DNA from 2 places in the Paenibacillus nicotianae genome. Region 1 is predicted to be linked to the other one. Evidence: predicted binding sites of a transcription regulator. Region 1 holds the regulator's gene; the other holds the start of a gene.
The links. The regulator LexA, encoded in region 1, represses DNA repair genes until DNA is damaged. The targets are predictions, from matches to a motif close to CGAACATATGTTCG.
Positions count from the first base shown of each region.

Region 2: the regulator LexA is predicted to act here: its motif matches at 7,364-7,377, upstream of addB (helicase-exonuclease AddAB subunit AddB).

Region 1 is NZ_JBHUGF010000010.1:1,096,087-1,106,287, reverse strand. It holds gene metH (methionine synthase) at 1-977, opposite strand, end outside; gene ACFSGI_RS09140 (cupin domain-containing protein) at 1,196-1,735, shown strand; gene ACFSGI_RS09135 (HAD family hydrolase) at 1,836-2,633, opposite strand; gene ACFSGI_RS09130 (methyltransferase) at 2,728-3,249, opposite strand; gene ACFSGI_RS09125 (DUF896 domain-containing protein) at 3,433-3,642, opposite strand; gene yneA (cell division suppressor protein YneA) at 3,827-4,387, opposite strand; gene lexA (transcriptional repressor LexA) at 4,655-5,281, shown strand; gene ACFSGI_RS09110 (hypothetical protein) at 5,381-5,617, opposite strand; gene ACFSGI_RS09105 (glycoside hydrolase family 127 protein) at 5,643-7,637, opposite strand; gene ACFSGI_RS09100 (glycoside-pentoside-hexuronide (GPH):cation symporter) at 7,690-9,087, opposite strand; gene ACFSGI_RS09095 (AraC family transcriptional regulator) at 9,347-10,201, shown strand, end outside.
Region 2 is NZ_JBHUGF010000010.1:334,260-344,460, forward strand. It holds gene dnaK (molecular chaperone DnaK) at 1-1,675, shown strand, start outside; gene dnaJ (molecular chaperone DnaJ) at 1,859-2,980, shown strand; gene prmA (50S ribosomal protein L11 methyltransferase) at 3,133-4,101, shown strand; gene ACFSGI_RS05750 (site-2 protease family protein) at 4,105-4,788, shown strand; gene ACFSGI_RS05755 (16S rRNA (uracil(1498)-N(3))-methyltransferase) at 4,967-5,755, shown strand; gene ACFSGI_RS05760 (class I SAM-dependent rRNA methyltransferase) at 5,802-7,172, shown strand; gene addB (helicase-exonuclease AddAB subunit AddB) at 7,418-10,201, shown strand, end outside.

The DNA.
Region 1 (10,201 bases):
GGTTCTATACCGGATAAAGCCGGTGGATGTGTACCGATCATTGCACGAGGTGGATATTGAGATAACAATTCATCCATAACACGAATATGATCCGGTGTAGTCCCGCAACAGCCTCCAGCTATATTGAGCCAACCTTGCTCGGCAAAAGCCGCCATTTTACGTCCTAACGATTCAGGAGACTCGTGATAATTCCCATTCTCATCAGGCAACCCTGCATTAGGATAACAACTAACAGCCGCTCCTGCCATCTCAGACAATGAACGAATATGATCACGCATAAATTCAGGGCCAGTCGCGCAATTCAATCCTACTGAAATCGGATTCAAATGTTCTAATGAGATATAAAACGATTCTATATTTTGTCCGGCAAGTGTTGTGCCCATCGGCTCAATCGTACCGGATATCATTAAAGGTAATTCTATTCCTGTCTGCTTAAACGCATGACGAATACCGATACTACCTGCTTTCACGTTCAATGTATCTTGCGAGGTTTCTAATAGAAGTACATCTGAACCGCCTTCTATCAAAGCTACAGCCTGTTCCTGATAACTTTCTACCAGTTCATCAAAAGTGACTCCGCCCGTAACAGACAATGTTTTGGTTGTAGGTCCCATAGCGCCTACAACATAACGTGGACGTTCAACTGTACTGTATTTATCAACGGCTGCTCTGGCAAGCTTAACAGCCGCTAGATTCAACTCACGTGCTTGATCTTGAATATCATATTCAGCCAGTACCACTGAAGTAGCGCCAAATGTATTCGTTTCGATCAAATCTGCACCAGCAGCTAAATATTGCTCATGGATATCTTGGATCACATCAGGACGTGTTAGAACCAGTATTTCATTACAACCGTCCAGATCATCACTTCCAAAATCGTTAGCTGTTAAATCTCTTTGTTGAATCATCGTCCCCATAGCGCCATCCAAAATCAGAATACGCTGTTCAAGTCTTTCTTGTAGGTCAGGCTTATTCATCTATTCGATCCTCCCCGCAAAACGTTAGGCTTTAGTTTAACAGAAACTTTTTAACTAGAAAAGAATCTTATTTGTCATGTATAGATGTATTATACTTATAATTATAAAAGTGAAGATCTTTTATTTAGATAGCAAGATGAAGTTTGAATGAAAGTATCGACAAAAAACGCTTTTTCTTTTATAATACAACATAAAAACATTGAAAGAAGGGTAATCCGATGGCTGAAATCAGAATTAGAAATACCAATGAAAGAATTGCTGGAGATGACAAGGTTCTGGAGTTTTTGAACAAACATGAGGTTGTATATGAAAAATGGGATGCTTCCAAATTGGCTCCTGAATTGCAAGATAACTTCACATTGACAGATGAGCAAAAACAAGCGGTTTTAGATACGTACGAAGCAGAAATCAAAGACCTTTCAGCACGTCGTGGTTACCGCACATGGGATGTTATCACTTTATCTGAATCTACACCTGATCTGGAAGCTAAATTAGCTAAATTTGAAGAAATTCATACCCATACAGAAGATGAAATTCGTGCGATCGTATCAGGTAACGGTATTTTTATTATCAAAAGCCCTGAGCATGGATACTTTGATGTTGAGTTAGAGCCAGGTGATGTCATCTCTGTACCTGAGAATACGCCTCACTTCTTTACACTTGTTGAAAACCGTAAAATTGTAGCTGTTCGTTTGTTTGTCGAAACAGACGGTTGGATCGCTCTTCCTTTCGAAGATAACTCTTTCCAAAAAGCTTAAATAGTAGAAATAAAAAAATCCCTTACCGATTTACTCGGATAAGGGATTTTTTATTATGTTTTGGACTGTGTGATTCCAATATCATGTCATAAAATATTCTTTATGATACCAACTGAGCAGTAATCTGATGAATATCGGTTAAGCGTGTGATTTCATAATCAGGCTTAATCTCACTATCGTTGATTTTGCCATTACGGTTCACCCATACGGACTTGATGCCTGCTGCTAACGCACCTTTGATGTCTGTAGTCAATTTATCCCCGATCATCAATGCTTGCTCTGGCTTTACATCCAATAATTCAAGCGCATGTGCAAAAATCTCAGCATTGGGCTTACCTTTACCAAATGCACCGGACACAACAATCTGATCAAAATAAGGAGCTAACTTGGGTACACCGTCTAACTTTTCTTGTTGCAACGCTGGACAACCATTGGTAAGCAACAATAACTTAACCTTACCTTGCAATTCATCCAAAATCTGAAATGTCTCTTCATAGATATGCGGACGATTACGTCGTTCTTGTACGAATCGATCAGACAGTTGGAGTGCTAAAGCTTCATCTTCGATCCCCATTGCACTCAGACCTTTACGCCATGATTCTTTGCGATACGTCGGTGCAATCTTTTGCAATTGACGGAATTCAGGTTGTTCTCCTGCGGAAAATTGAGCCCACAAGCCTTCAAACGGATTAATTCCTATCCATTGGGTAAAAGGAAAAGTCTCATAGGATTCATACAGTGCTCTTGCTTCTCGGCGTACGGCTTCTTCTAAAGCTGTCGGATCAACACCTGTCGCTTGCTGAGCAACCAGGCATGTCTCTGCAAAAGCTTCTTCTATACTGCGTTCATCCCATAATAACGTATCATCTAGATCAAACAAAACGGCTTCAATACTCACTGTCTGTACCTCCTCAACGATCATCATTACTTTGATTATAATAACTAGATATTTAGCATTAGATAGAATATATAACTATCATTCTAAAAAAAGCTTATGCTTTTTCTTGAATCGAAATTTTGTGTTGTGCAGCAAATGTGCGTAAATGCTCGCTCATTGCATCGGTATCATAACGGTTTAACGTGCGAGAGAATACCCAGCTTCCACCTTTAGAGCTGTGTTCAATTACCACATATCCTTTTTGAAGACGGATATTTTTTACTTGAGATGAAGAGATTAGACGATCACGATTAAATTTGGTAGTGATCAATGAATCTCTGCCAATTTTTAAGTACGGTTTGCGGAAATAAAGCATAACGCCAAGTAAAATGTACAAGGCTACTGTAACGATAAAGATCACGCTAAAACCGTCAGCAGTAGGATACATAATACCCATAACTGCATAAATAATTCCCAATATAATTAGAGCGGCTGGAAAAACGATGTTTCTTCCTTTGTACGCTGTATATTCGGAAATACTGGTTTTGCCACCGATAGAAGATTGACCTTGCTTTCTACGTGCAGCATTAACTTGCTTTGAATTGCGTCGAACTTGCCTTTCCCAGGAACGGGACATACTTTGTTTCCCCCTAATAGATAATGTAAGCCTTACAACAAAAGCAGAAGACTTCGTTCTATCTTATCATGCCAGAACAAGCCCCAAATTTCCATAGCAAAATAGGATGCCCTCTTCTAGATCAGCCAGAGCATCCTTGATGTTATGTGTTTCTTTTGTATTTATTGAAGTCATTAGATGATTTTATTTATGCTTATTTTTGGTGTTATCCGATGATTCAGCATCTTCTACAAATTCTATTGTATCTAATTGTTGACGAAAATTACTGCGAATATTATTTAAATAAATAGCGCGTAACTCATCACGTTCTACAGTTTCTTCTGCTGTAAGACCTGAACTTTTTTTCTTACGAGCTAATTCATTAATACGTGCAATCAGTGTATCGATATCCATAACTAACCTCCATTTGAGTAGTGGTCTTTTGACCATCACTAACTTTGACATGTAAAAAAAAGCTTGTCAAGATCAATAGATCTTAACAAACTTTTATCTTATTCATCAGTACATTGTAATGAGTACATTCTCTTATCAAGTCATATCAGTTATAAAACAGATCTCTGTTTAGAAATGATATGACTTAATCGTATGGAATCACCAGAACATCGCCTGCTTGAATCTCACTGGTAGTCAATTGATTCTCACTACGAATCTGAGCTATATAATCACGTGTATCCGTTTGAGCTGATTTGTATTCGCTAGCGATACTCCATAGACTATCTCCTGAATGAACAACAACTGTTTGTGCAGGCCCTTCTACTTTGTCTGCTACTACAAAGTTATGAATCACTCCACCGTACAATAATACACCTGCAAACACAAAACACACCATTAAACGTCCGCCAGATTTCCACTTTACTTTTTGCGCTGTACTTTGAATAAGCTGAAGTGTTTTTTGACGTAATGTCTTTTTGCCTTTGGGTTGATTTGGTTTGCGTATCTTTTGCACATTCGGCAAATAAGTCCATTCATCTACTACTATATCTTTGTCCGCTCGTGTAGCATGAATAGCTGCTTGCTGGGATTGTTTCTCCGAATAACTTGTTGATGTATGATGTATATCTGATCCTGATCCATCAATCTGTTGTTCACCATTTTCAGATTGATTGTGGATGCTACGATATGTAGTATATTTTAACATTGTCATCACGCTCCAAACATTTGTTCTTGTTTTCTCAAATTCACTATAACACGAACATATGTTTTACTCAATAGTTTTTTACGAACTTTCGTTCGTGTTTTTTATTCTATCTTTTAGACTATAGATTATGCTTGTTATATGATGAATAGCCTACAAAAAGTAAATAATAACAAAATAAATATACAAATTTTAGAACTTATGTTTGTACGAACGGTAGTTCTATGTTATAATTTTGCCAAACGTTACTAGCATTGGGGTTGATAAGGTATGTCAAAAGTTTCAAGTCGCCAACAGGCCATTTTGGAATTTATCCGAAATGAAGTCAAACTTAAAGGTTACCCGCCATCTGTACGTGAAATTGGTGAAGCTGTAGGTCTTGCTTCTAGTTCTACTGTACATGGTCATCTGGATCGTTTGGAGAAAAAAGGACTGATTCGACGCGACCCGACCAAACCTCGTGCCATCGAGTTGTTGGGTCAAGAAGAGTCTGAAAGTAATATTCTTTTCGCTCAAACGGTATCTCGTGTTCCTATTATTGGAAAAGTAACCGCCGGTGTTCCGATTACAGCTACAGAACATATTGAAGACTACTTCCCTCTACCACAGAATTTTACAGGTGAAGGACAAGTATTTATGCTTTCTGTAGTTGGAGACAGTATGATTGAAGCAGGAATCTATAATGGTGACTACGTGATTGTACGTCAACAACAGACCGCTGATAATGGCGATATTGTTGTAGCCATGACCGAAGATGATGAAGCAACAGTCAAAACGTTCTACAAAGAAAAAGATCATATTCGTCTACAACCTGAAAATCCGATGTATCAGCCACTTCGTCTGACACATGTTACGATTTTGGGTAAAGTCGTAGGATTGTTCCGTAACTTACACTAAATTAATAGCATAAGTTACTGTTCGTAGAAGATAGAAAAAGACCGCTACTTTCCTAGTAGCGGTCTTTTTTAATAAAAATCTCAAACTATTTTATATAATCTATCCAAATAACTTCGTATCCATTAGTTTGGCAAGTAATGCTTTGAAATCTTTACTTTCTGCTTTCTCGGCTAATTGAGCTTCCAGTGTATTGAACTTTTCAGCTAGAAAATAAGCATTTAAAAATAGACCCAGATGATCTTTAGCTACTGCTTCTGCATTATCTTTATCTGATGAATAACTTGAAATAACGGTATATGCAAATTTCTCAGGATCGATTCTCATTTTAGATTTCATCTGGCACTCTCCTTTGTAGTGTTGATTATGCTTGGTTAAGCCATACCAGCATTTCACCGGGTTGTCGGTTAGCCCAGCAATAATAAGGAATAAGCCGTAATGTTGTCGCATCATAGGTTGTAGATACTTGAGAAGCATACAATACATCTTCCCACTGAGAAGTAATCGTTCTTTTTTGCGCTTCTACATTAATCTTACCTACTCCACCTAGTAATTGCTCATCAAATTCGTATTGATAGTTCTGATTTTTAGTTAACTGAATCAAATGCAAATGTTCCCCATTATCTACTTCTTCAGCGCAATAAATAAACGGCCCACGTCCTATTGCTACTTTACCAATATCTGCTCGAACTAGCGGATGTGCTGTATATTCTTTAATCTCCATCGGTAAGATCAATTCGATCTTATCATTAGACTGCCATATGCGATCAACATGTATAAATCCGTTACTGACTTCTGCTTCGATTGATTCTCCATTCACTACTGATTCTCCATTCACTACCAATGAATAATCATCTGCCCAGTACGGCAATCGGAGTGCTAATGTAAACGAAGTCGGTTGTTCTGTATGAGTTATGATCGACACATGACCTTCCCATGGTAAAGTTGTTGTTTGCTCAAGCTGTACTTTGTGATTATCAATTTCTAATGTCGCTGTACTTGTAATAAATAGATTTGTATATATCGCTTTTTGTTCTGATTGAACAGTATAGATATATTTATGAAGCGAAGTTAATAATCTTGCCAAGTTCGGTGGGCAACAAGCACAACCGAACCATTCTGGACGTGTAAATTTCACATGACTTTTTCCTGGATCACGACGACTATTTTCGGGATGTACTTCTAACGGATTCACATAGAAAAAATGTTTACCATCCAGTGCCATACCCCCAATCGCTGTATTGTATAATGCTCGCTCTAACACATCGGCATATTCAGAGCGTGCTTCATTTTTGAGCATATTAAAAGCAAAAAAGATCAATCCGATCGATGCACAGGTCTCGCAGTACATCGTATCATTAGGTAAATCATAGTCCAGAGTAAACGCTTCTCCATCGACTGTTGATCCTATGCCACCGGTAATATACATACGTTTGGTAATCATGTTTTTCCAAAGGCGGCGGCAAGCTTCTAACATCGCTGTATCGCCTGCTAACAAAGCAACATCTGCCATAGCGGTACACATATAAACAAGTCTAACAGCATGACCTTCTGCGGTCTGTTGCTCCAAAATAGGTTGATGTGCCTGGTAATACTCTAGTGGACGATGATTCATTCCTGCTATCACCGGCTTGGTTCCTGAATCTTCTGCTTGTTGTCTGGCAAAAAAGGTTGTATCGGTTCCACGCTCATACAAAAAATAACGACTCAGATTCAGATAACGTTGTTCTTTTGTAAGAGAGTATAACTTGGTCAATGCCAATTCTATTTCTTCATGCCCATCATATCCTTGAATCTGATGTTCTCCTTTGCCAAAAGAAGCATCTATGCAGTCCGCTAATCGGCAAGCGATATGCAACGCTTTTTCATTATGAGTTGATTCGTAATAAGCAACGGCTGCTTCAATAAAATGACCTGCACAATACAATTCATGACTTTCAGCCAATTGCTTGAATCTTCGCTCCGGTTCTTCGATAGAGAAATACGTATTGAGATAACCATCTTCCTCTTGGGCTAAAGCAATCAGATCAATCACGCTATCAGCCAATTCTTGCAATTCAGCATCGGGATGAATAGATAATGAATATGCAACAGCTTCAAGCCATTTGTATACATCGCTATCCTGAAATACCCATCCATAATGATTACCTTGCTTCAATCCAGCAGCAATTTTAAAATTTTCGATCGCATGACTTTTTTCAGAAGGAATATTATTATCATTTCTTTCTTTTTCGATCGTGATATTCGCGTTATCATTTAATACGTTCCATTGATAAGGAATCATTTCTGTACGAACCAGTTCCCGATAATGAGACCAGAATTCATCTGTAATAGTAAGTGATCGTAAATGTAATGACATTATATGTCTCTCCTCCTATGGTAGCTACTTTATATATTTATAGATCGAATAATTATTTGGCTTGAGTGCCTGTATGATGTTCCTTGATAAGTAACTGTCTGCGAATATATCCTTCATTTTTTTCAAAATGGCGATAAAATAACATCGGGATAATTCCTAAAGCAAATACAATAGCAGGTAACCAGATAAATACAAACTGAATACCTGATAACGATTGTGTACTTTGCGCGACATTGGGCACATAACCGAATGAAGACATAAATTGTGTAGGAATAAATCCACCTAATCCCGAGCCTGCTTTGATACAAAAAGCGCTACCAATTGCTGTTAAAATCCCACTTCCACGTAGACCTGATTTCCATTCTCCATAATCTACAGTGTCTGATAACATAGCAAAAGGCATCGAGCAAGCAATTCCTGATCCAATACAAGCAATAATCCATCCTACAATCAAAAAGCTAATATGATCGCCTGCAAAAAACAGTACTATTTGTCCCAGCACCGCTAAGATAAAACCAAAGATCATTGTTGAATATTTGTTAGAAAATTTTACGATAAAAGGAATCAATACCATACCAATCACTTGAATAACTGAAATTCCGTTAATCAATGGCACCAATTCTTTATGCCCGATATTGTATTCAAAGTAATAAACTAATGTAGATGTACGAATCGTTAAAGCGATCCAGAATAATAGATTAGCAATCACCAAAATAATCCAGGGCCAGTTGCCTTTCATTGCTTTAAAGCTTGATTTGAACGGAATCGTTTTGATCTTTTCGGTATTGATTTCTTTGAGATCAGCAAAAGCGATTAAAAACATAATTATAGATACAATTCCGAACACACATAGTGTCCAAAAAAAGCCTTTCTGATCATTACCTGCTCCGAAAAAAGTGACTAATGGTAAAGTAAATGTCACTGCTGCAAAATTACCAACATTGCCACCTACCATCCGAAATGAGTTCAAAACCACTCGTTCATCTGTATTTCTACTCAAATTTGGTAAAATCGAAGTGATCGGTGTTGAAATTCCGGTATAGGCTATACCTGCCAAAATATAAGTTACTGCCGCATAAACCACTTTCCATGTACCGTCCAAATTGGGAGTGGTAAACGTTAATATTGTAAATACAGCAAACGGAAAACAAAGCCACAAAAAATAAGGTCGACTTTGACCATATTTGGATCGAGTCCGATCTACAATAATGCCCCATAGCGGTGCATCTACCGCATCCACTAATCGTGTTACCAGCAATAAGGTGCCTGCTACGCCTACAGATAAGCCAAACACATCTGTATAAAAATAAAGCAAGTAAGCACCGATAATGCTATACAACAAATTGCCACCTGTATCTGTGAGCGCATAACTGATTCTGCGATGAAAAGGAACTTTATCATTCAGAAGAGTGGATTGAGGCTCTGGCGAAGATTGAGGTGTAGCTTCCATAATATAACCTCCTGATTCGATTAAATAATGATGATTTCTTTATTTAATAGTAAGCGCTTACGAGAAGAAGATAAACTTAGCTTTTCGTAGGAAAGGTATCTATTTCCGACTCATTAATTTATTAAAAAAATTAACTATTCCCTTATAAAATTGTGCTATACTACGTTAAAATATAGATTTATAGTGATTATAAGTAATAAGGTTTACAAATCCGACTTTTCCTATCCAAAACTGACTTTTCGATAAGGAGCGATTACATATGCTACTAAAACCGATCTCAAAAATAAATATTGAGCGCCCTCTCGCTTATTTTAAATGCGGGCAGTTTGTCAGTGATGAAGGCTGGCAACACAAAAAAATGAAGCTTGAAAAAGATTATGAATTGATTATTGGTTTGAAAGAAATCATCTATCTGCAAGTAGGCGATACCCAGTATGAGATTAAGCATGGAGATGTGTTATTAATTCAGCCGGGCGTAGAATATTCCGGTTATGCAGATTCTAAAGCAGGAGCTAGCTTTTTTTGGTTACACTTTTTCCCTCGGGATACTACTCACATAGAATCAGGAGACGAATTTATAAATCATTTGTTTGGTACTATAATGATCGAACAGAAAAATGAGATTAATCATTATGTCTGCTTACCGGACTTCTTTTCACTGCCTTATCTAGATAAACCGATTATCTTAATAAAGCAGATTTTGGATACGTCTAATACTTCTTATTACAGCACATATGCTGTCGATTATCTGGTAACTGAACTTATGATCGAATTAACCGATAAGTATGTACAACCTCTGATCCATAATGAATTATTGCACAAAGAATACAATCAGAAGTTTATGCAAATTTTAGAATGGATTCGGGTGAATATTTATCATGATCTTACTGTACAGAAAGTGGCTGATACGTTCTGCTTTAATGCTGATCATCTCACTCGTTTATTCAAAAAAAATCTTGGGATGAGTACGATTCGTTATATTAATACACTCAAGTTAAGTCTGGTCAAAGAACTGTTATGCACCACTAACTCTTCTATCAAAGAAATTGCTTATGAACTACATTTTCGAGATGAGAAGTATATGATGAAATTATTTAAAAATTATGTTGGTATG
Region 2 (10,201 bases), 760 kb from region 1:
TCAATCGATCACTAACCCTGACCGTACAATTAGCTCAATCAAACGTCATATGGGTACAGATCACAAAGAATCTATCGATGATAAGAGCTACAGCCCGCAAGAAATTTCAGCTATGATTTTGCAAAAATTAAAATCAGATGCAGAAGCTTACTTGGGTCAAACAGTAACTCAAGCAGTTATCACTGTTCCTGCTTACTTCAACGATAGCCAACGTCAAGCTACAAAAGATGCTGGTAAAATCGCAGGTCTTGAAGTACTACGTATTGTCAACGAGCCTACAGCAGCAGCTTTAGCTTACGGTTTGGAAAAATCAGAAGATCAAACAATCCTTGTTTATGACCTTGGTGGCGGTACGTTTGACGTATCGATCCTTGAACTAGGCGACGGATTCTTTGAAGTAAAAGCAACCAGTGGTGACAATCACCTTGGTGGTGATGACTTTGACCAAGTGGTTATCGACTATTTGGTAAGTGAATTCAAAAAAGATCAAGGCTTGGACTTGAGTAAAGATAAAGCAGCAGTACAACGTTTGAAAGATGCGGCTGAAAAAGCGAAAAAAGAATTGTCTGGTGTATTAACAACAACAATTTCTCTTCCGTTTATCACTGTTGTTGATGGCGTACCTCAGCATTTAGAAGTAAACTTAACTCGTGCTAAATTCGAAGAATTGGCTGCTCCATTGGTTGAGCGTACACTTGGACCTACTCGTCAAGCGATCAAAGACTCCGGTCTAAGCGCTAGCGAAATCGACAAAATTGTATTGGTTGGTGGATCTACACGTATCCCTGCTGTACAAGAAGCAATCAAAAAATTAACAGGTAAAGACCCTCATAAAGGCGTTAACCCGGATGAAGTTGTAGCATTGGGTGCTGCTGTACAAGCAGGTGTCTTGACTGGTGACGTGAAAGACGTTGTCTTGCTTGACGTAACTCCATTGTCTCTTGGTATTGAGACAGCAGGTGGCGTATTTACTAAAATGATCGAGCGTAATACAACGATCCCTACAAGTAAATCACAAGTATATTCCACATATGCTGATAACCAAACAAGCGTAGAAATCCATGTACTTCAAGGTGAACGCGAAATGGCAGCAGGTAACAAAACATTAGGTCGTTTCATGTTGGGTGATATTCCTGTTGCTCCTCGTGGCGTACCACAAATCGAAGTTACTTTCGATATCGATGCGAACGGTATTGTTAACGTATCTGCTACAGATAAAGGTACAGGTAAGAGCCAAAAAATTACGATCACATCTTCTAGCGGTTTGAGCGATGAAGAAGTTGAACGTATGATGAAAGACGCTGAACTTCATGCTGACGAAGACCGTCAACGTAAAGAATTGGTTGAAGTTAAAAATAGCGGTGACCAATTGATCTACTCTGTTGAAAAAACAATCAAAGATCTTGGCGAAAAAGCTGATGCAGCAGAAGTAGAAAAAGCAAATGCAGCGAAAGAAACATTGAAAACTGCTTTGGAAGGCAACGATGTAGAAGCAATCAAATCTGCTACAGAAGCGCTAAGTGAAGTGGCTCAAGCTCTTGCTGTTAAATTGTATGAGCAAGCTGCACAAGAAGGTCAAGCAGCAGAAGGTGCTGAAGGCACAACAACTCAAAAAGATAATGTTGTTGACGCTGAGTATGAAGTGGTTGACGAAGACGAGAAAAAAGATAAATAATTAGCACCACATAAATAACATTTATGAAGTGGGAAGGTCAAAGCCGGGGCATCCCGTGCTTTGACTTTCGTTTGTTTATAAGGATACACTTGGATATTGTGTGGCTAATGTGCGACAGATATAAAGTCTATCAAGATTTAGGCGAAATAAGATATCTATATTACAAGGAGTCGAGGTGGAACGATGGCAGATAAGCGCGATTATTATGAAGTACTGGGTGTAGGCAAAAGTGCTTCCGATGATGAAATTAAAAAAGCATATCGTGGACTAGCCCGTAAATATCATCCAGACGTAAACAAAGAAGCAGATGCAGAAACGAAATTTAAAGAAGTTAAAGAAGCATATGATGTATTGAGCGATTCTTCTAAACGTTCTCAATATGATCAATTTGGTCATATCGATCCGAACCAAGGTATGGGCGGAGGCGGATTCTCAGGAGGTGGCGGAGGATTTGGCGATATCTTCGATATGTTCTTTGGTGGTGGAGGCAGACAGCGTGATCCGAATGCTCCACAACGCGGAAATGACCTTCAATATACAATGACGATTGAATTTAAAGAAGCGGTATTCGGTAAAGAAACTGATATTACGATTAATCGTACTGAAAATTGTGATACATGTAATGGAACAGGTGCTAAAAAAGGTACTCAACCTAAAACATGTTCGGTTTGTCATGGTAGCGGTCAAGAAGAAGTGGTACAAAATACACCATTCGGTCGTATGGTTAACCGTCGCAGTTGTTCTAACTGTGGAGGATCAGGTACGATTATTGAAGAAAAATGCGGTACTTGTGGCGGTACAGGTCGCGTACAAAAACAACGCAAAATTAATGTTCGTATCCCGGCTGGTGTAGATGATGGCGCACAAATGCGAGTTAACGGTGAAGGCGAAGGTGGTTCACGTGGAGGCCCTCCAGGTGATCTGTATATCGTATTCCGCGTTAAACCGCATGATTTCTTCGAGCGTGAAGATGATGATATCTATTGTGAGATTCCGATCACATTTGCTCAAGCAGCTTTGGGTGATGAGATTGAAGTTCCGACATTGAATGAAAAAGTGAAAATTAAAGTACCTGCTGGTACACAAACAGGAACGTATTTCCGTCTTAAAGGAAAAGGTGTTCCTCGTCTACGTGGCGTAGGTCAAGGGGATCAACATATCAAAGTGGTTGTTGTAACTCCAAGCAATCTGAGTGAAGAACAAAAAGATTTGCTTCGTCAATTTGGAGCATTAAACGGTGAGCATACTCATGAAAATGAGCAATCTTTTTTTGATCGTGTAAAACGTGCTTTCCGTGGTGATTAAATCATAGAATCTTTGAATAGAAAGCCCGGTTCTTTATGAGCCGGGCTTTTCATTCCGCTCTTTATGAGGTGTGAAAGAGAATTTTGAATTTGGGCGTATAGATGTAGTACAATAAATCGTACGTATGTTTTACTATTAGGGGGAAAATAATAATGTTATGGCATGAGTTAACTATACATACAACAGAGCAAGCTGTAGAAATGATTTCTAACTTTCTGCATGAAGCTGGAGCTGGCGGTGTAGCAATCGAGGAATCTGGTACATTGAACAAGCCACGCGATACTTCATACGGACAATGGTATGAACTTCCGCTTAATGATATTCCTGAAGGATTAGCGGTAGTACAAGGTTATTTTGCAGAAGAAACGGATATGAATATTCTGATGGAAGAAGTGCGGGCACGTATAGCACAACTTCATGAATTTGATATTGAAGTTGGTACAGCAGAAATGTCTTTTAAAACGGTTGACGAAGAAGATTGGGCGAATGCATGGAAACAATATTTCAAACCGATTCGTCTCTCCGAGCGTCTAACGATTAAGCCAACATGGGAAGATTACACACCTGAGAGCGAAATCGAACAGATTATTGAATTAGATCCAGGAATGGCGTTTGGTACAGGGACACATCCTACCACATCACTTTGCCTACGTACTTTGGAGACCGTTATTAAAGGCGGAGAAGAAGTAATCGATGTAGGAACAGGATCAGGTATTTTGGCGATTGGAGCGATTAAATTAGGAGCTAAAAGCGTGCTTGCTCTTGACCTTGATCCGGTAGCTGTATCCAGTGCTAAAGAAAATACTCATTTGAACGGATTAGAACAAGAGATCACTGTATTTGAAAGTGATCTGTTATCTGTGCTCAAAGCGGATGCAACAACCAAGCTGAATGTAACTTTACCTGTGCAAGTGGTAGTGGCTAATATTTTAGCAGAAATCATTTTGCTATTTATTGAAGATGTATACGAAGCATTAACACCGGACGGTGTATATATCGCATCAGGCATTTATAAAAATAAAGAAGATGTTGTTCGTGAAGCTCTAGAAGCTGCCGGATTTATTATCGAAGGCGCACATCGGGATGAAGATTGGATTGCCTTTGTTGCGAGAAAGAGGTAAGTAATGGATTTTTTGAATAACTTATTATTTGTACGACTGGATGTACTACCTTTTTACGTATTAGCATTGGTGATTGGGTTTACAGTACATGAATTTTCACATGCTTACTTTGCCAATAAGTTCGGAGACCCAACGGCTCGCTTGTTAGGACGTGTTAGTCTTAATCCTGCGGTGCATATTGATTTGCTAGGGATTATCTTATTATTGATTGCTGGTTTTGGATGGGCGAAGCCTGTACCTGTAACTCGTGAGAATTTTAAAAATCCACGTCTGATGGGGATTATCGTATCTGCCGCAGGCCCGGTTAGTAACTTGCTACTAGCTTTAATTACAGTCGTTATTTATTATGGACTTAATTATTTTGGAATTGTGGGTTCTTTTGCTAACACTCGTATTGATGAAGCAATCTTTATGTTTGTTCAGTATATGGCTTTGATGAACTGTTTCTTATTTATATTTAACTTAATTCCTTTGCCTCCATTAGATGGTTACCGTATATTAAGTGATTGGTTGCCAAGACGTGCGAGTGCAAAATTACAACGTATGGAACAATGGGCAATGTTAATCTTTTTACTTGTTTTATTTTTACCGCCATTACGTGCGGTTACGATTTCGCCACTATACACATTAGCACAGGATCTGGCATCTAGCTTTTACACGTTTGCCGGCGTTATTTTCGGTGGATAAATGAAGTAAAGATTAAAAATGAAGCCACGATTGAAATTGTAAATAATGAGTAAATCAATCCATGTAAGGGACAGAAGCAGGTGAATGATACATTACACCTAGCCCTGTCCCTTTAAAAGTTGTATGATATTAACTTGAGTTAGCACGTTATCAAATGCAGATAGAAAGTGGATGAAATATGCAGCGATATTTTGTACCCGCAGACCAGTTTGACGAGCAAGAAGTGCATATTACTGGTGAAGATGCGCGTCATATTAGTCGGGTGATGCGATCCCGTATAGGCGATCAAGTGATTGCTTGTAACGGTCAATCTTTAGATGTATTGGTTGAAATTACAGAACTTGCCGAAGGCGTAGTGACTGCGTCGATCGTAGAACAATTAGAACAACATGGAGAACCAAGCGTATTTGTAACAGTGGCTCAAAGTCTACCCAAAGCCGATAAAATGGAAAGTGTTATTCAGAAATGTACTGAAATCGGTGCATCTTCTTTTCTGCCATTTTTATCTGAGCGTACTGTTGTGCAATATGATGAACGTAAAGAAGTCAAACGGATTCAGCGTTGGAGCAAAATAGCGAAAGAAGCCGCAGAACAAAGTCATCGTAGTCGTGTCCCGCAGGTTGATTCGCCTGTATCGTGGAAGCAATTATTGAAGCAGTTTGCAGAGTATGATTTGATCTGTTTTTGTTATGAAAAAGAAAACGGGCATCAGCTTCGGGATGTGGTTCAACCTTTTGCTGAATCATTGCTGATCACCAAAGATACGACAACTTCCAAAGCGATACGTGTGATGATTGTAGTAGGCCCTGAAGGTGGATTTAGCGAGCAAGAAGTAGAAGCGGCAGAAGCAAGTGGCGCTATCGTTACCGGATTGGGAAGACGTATTTTACGTACCGAGACAGCAGCGATGACTGCACTGGCATGTATAATGTATGAAACAGGCGAAATGAACGCTAACAAAGGTTAACAATAATAAATGATTAGCAGGGATATCAAGAAGGAGTGGAACACTATTGGCAAGCGTGATATTGCAGCCCAAACGTAAAAAAAGATTAGAACAAGCCCACCCATGGGTTTTTCAAAATGAGATTGCTTCGGTTGAAGGAGATCCTATCCCGGGGCAATTGGTTAATGTACTGACTCATCAGAAGCGCTTTTTGGCTACAGGATATTATAATCTTGCTTCTCAGATCACTGTAAGGGTAGTATCGTATCAACCGTTAGAAGAAATGGATACTGCTTTTTTTGTAGAGCGATTTACACGTTGTCTAAAGCATCGTAATCGTTTTTTACCTACTGAAAATGCGTATCGTTTGGTCTATGGAGAAGCTGATTTTCTACCTGGATTGATTGTAGATCGTTTTGGAGAAGTATTGGTTGTCCAATTATTAACATTAGGTATGGATGCTTGTCGTCAACATATTATTGATGCATTGGTACAAGTGATGCAACCGCTGGGTATCTATGAACGTAGCGATGTATCTGTTCGCAAATTAGAAGGACTAGAAGAAGTAACAGGTGTATTATATGGAGAATGTCCTCGTCATGTGACAGTGACTGAAAATGGTCTATTGATCGAAGTCGATATTGTAGAAGGTCAGAAAACAGGATATTTCTTTGACCAGCGTGAAAATCGTGCTTCGATTGCTCCTTTAATGCTTGGTTGGGGCGATCGTAGTGGAATTGAACTGACTGAAGTTGAAGTAGATGGGCATATGACGCATAAGCCTGTAAATCGCAATGGTAAAATAGTAGATTTCCCTTATTGGGATGGAGCTAATGTGCTAGAGTGCTTTTCACATACAGGAAGCTTTACACTACATGCGTGTCATTATGGAGCCAAAAAAGTAACTTGTCTTGATATCTCTGCACACGCCATCGAAAGTGCGAAAGAAAATGTACGGTTGAATGGATTTGAAGATCGTGTTGAATTTGTTGTCGATGATGCGTTTGATTATTTGCGTCGTAACGCCAAAGGATTAGATGAGCGTCAATTACGTAGTAGCGCAGATAGCAAACAAGACACATCCAAACCGATGACTGCTGCGGGTGGGCGTTCATGGGATGTTGTTATTTTGGACCCGCCTGCTTTTGCCAAAACGAAAAGTGCTGTCGCAGGTGCTGTTCGCGGATACAAAGATATTAACTTACATGGAATGAAGCTTGTGAATGAAGGTGGATATCTAGTTACAGCCAGTTGTTCCTACCATATGCGTCCTGATCTGTTTTTGGAGACGATTCAAGATGCAGCCAAAGATGCAGGTAAAGTATTACGTCTGATCGAATGGCGTGCAGCAGGTAAAGATCATCCGCAAATTTTGGGCGTAGATGAAGGGCATTATTTGAAATTCGCTATTTTTGAAGTACGCAGTAAAACGTTTTAAATAATAATTTTAAGATATCTATAATAGGAACCATTCTATTATAGAAAATGATGAATATACAATTGTATTTGCAATGATCCAAAATATCCCCTTCTGTGAAACGTGTACACACTGTACGGTTGAACCGGAGGGGATTTACATATATACACCTATTACTTTATAATAAAGGGAACGTTTGTTCTGATTAATCTCGAACAAACTTTTGCATCGTGAAGACTATACTACGTAAATAAGGGTGAACTCACATGCCATTGCATTTTTTATTAGGTCGCTCTGGAAGTGGAAAAACGACCACAATAACACAGCGAATTATCGATAAAATTACACAACAACCGGATGGACCACCTATTTTGCTACTGGTTCCTGAACAGGGTTCTTTTCAAGCCCAATATGCACTTGTTCGTTCCCGTCAATCTAAAGGAAATGTGCGTGTACAAACCTATGGTTTCCGTCGTCTAGCTAATTGGGTGCTACAAGATGTAGGAGGAAGTGCCAAAACACCGATTGGTGAAGAAGGTAAAAAAATGCTTCTTTATCGACTCATTCAGCGACATCAATCGCAATTACGGATGTTTGGCACATCTAGTGATCAATTTGGATTTATCGGTAAATTAAGCGAATTATATAATGAATTTAAGCGTCATACGATTACATTAGAGCAATTAAATGAATACAGTGAACGGTTATCAACTTCAGCTCGTTCTCCTTTATTAATCGATAAATTGCATGATTTACAGCGTATTTATCAAGATTTTGAACAGAATTTGCAAGGATTATATGTAGATGGAGAAAATACATTAACTGATCTTGCTCTAGCGATTCCAGAATCACAGGTACTGCATAATGTTGATATTTGGATCGATGGATTTCATAGTTTTACACCTCAAGAATATGGTGTTATTGCAGCATTATTGCAAAAAGCCAATTCAGTGACGATTGCTTTAACATTAGATCGTTCTTATGATGGTGAGCCGCCTCATGAATTGGAGCTTTTTCATCAGACAGCTACCACGTATATCAAATTAAAGCAGTATGCTAGCGCTATTGATGAGTCTTTTACGATAGATGTTGAAAATCTTTCAGAGAATCCTACAGATATCCCTGTTCGTTTTCAATCTAGTCCGCAGTTAGCTCATTTAGAAAATGCGTATCGTTCTTCTCATCGCTGGCAACAAGCATCGTATATCAAGCAAGCCGATGAACAACAGGATATTTATACGTATGTTGCTCCTGATCGTCGTTCAGAAGTAGAAAGTGCGATTCGGGAAATGATCCGACTTGCTCGTGAAGAAGGTGCACGCTGGCAAGAGATGGGTGTATTTGTCCGTCAATTAGCAGATTATGAACATATTATTGCACCACTACTGCAAGATTACGAGATTCCTTATTTTCTAGATCAGAAGCGTACTATATTACAGCATCCATTAGCAGAATTTATACGTTCAGCATTGGATATTGTGCAATATTTCTGGCGGTATGAAGATGTGTTCCGTTGTATCAAAACAGGGTTGTTGCTTCCAGATGATGGACGTGTGACCACAGAAGATATCGACCGTTTAGAAAATGTTGTGTTAGCATCAGGTATTCATGGATCACGCTGGACAGATGGACACCCATGGAAAGGCATCCCTAGTCTTTCGCTGGAAGCTGGTGATGAGGTCAAAGAAATCAGTGAACGCGAATTAGCAGAAGGGCAACGTATGCAACAAGCCCGTCAGCTTGTGATTGAGCCATTATACCGCTTTGAAAAAAGAATCAAAAAAGCGAAGCACGCCAAAGAAATGTGTATTGCGCTTTATCAATTATTAGAAGATTGCAATATTGCAATACATCTGGAAAAAATGAGTACACATGCTACTGCACAAGGTAATCCTTTGCGAGCTCGTGAGCATATTCAGATCTATGGTGAAATTATCGATTTGCTGGATCAAATGGTTGATATTATGGCAGAAGATGCTATTGATCTGGGAACTTTTGCAGGCTTACTGGAAACAGGGCTTAGTGGTATTCGATTAGGGATTGTACCGCCAGCGATTGATCAGGTGTTGATCGGTTCGATGGATCGTACCCGTCCTATGGATATTAAATATGGATTTGTATTAGGGATGAATGAAGGGATTGTGCCGTCCCTTTTTCCAGACAGTGGTATTCTAAGCGAACCGGAACGAACCAATATGTTAGAAGGTGGATTAGAATTATCGCCAGGTAGTAAACGATTGTTGTTGAATGAGCAATTTTTGATTTATCATGCGCTGACGGTAGCAAGCTCTAAATTATGTCTCAGTTATGCGTTAACAGATGATGAAGATAAAGGGCTTTTGCCTTCAGAAGTGATTACAAATGTCCATAAATTATTTCCTTTTTTACAAAATCAATCGATAGTGTCTCCATTATCTGCTCAGTCTGACCCTATAGCATCGTTGCAATATGTGAGTACTCCTACAACAACGTTACCGCATTTGATCGCACAGCTACGAGAATGGAGTCGAGGAACAACGATTTCCAACACATGGTGGCATGTATTGAATTGGTATACGACACATGAAGCATTGAGACCGCAGATAAGTATGCTGGTGCAGTCTTTATTTTATAAAAATACAGGTGATTTATTAGATATAGATACCAGTCGACATTTGTACGGACAGACGTTACGTACCAGTGTATCTGGAATGGAACAATTTGTATCTTGTCCTTTTGCTCACTTTGCTTCGCGTGGCTTGAGATTGAGAGAGCGTCAAGAATATCGCTTAAAAGCTCCGGATATCGGTCAATTATTTCATGCTTCATTAACGGATCTTGCTACAATGCTCAAAGAGCAAGGACGCGCATGGGGGCAATTGACTCGTGAAGAGTGTGTAGAGATTGCTTATGAAGCAGTTGATAAGCATATTCCGCGTTTGCAAGGACAGATTCTTTCTAGCTCTAAGCGCTACAATTATATTTCACGTAAATTGCGTGAGATTGTAAGTCGTGCTTCAGTGATGTTGGGAGAGCAAGCACGACGTGGAGATTTTGAACCGCTCTATTTA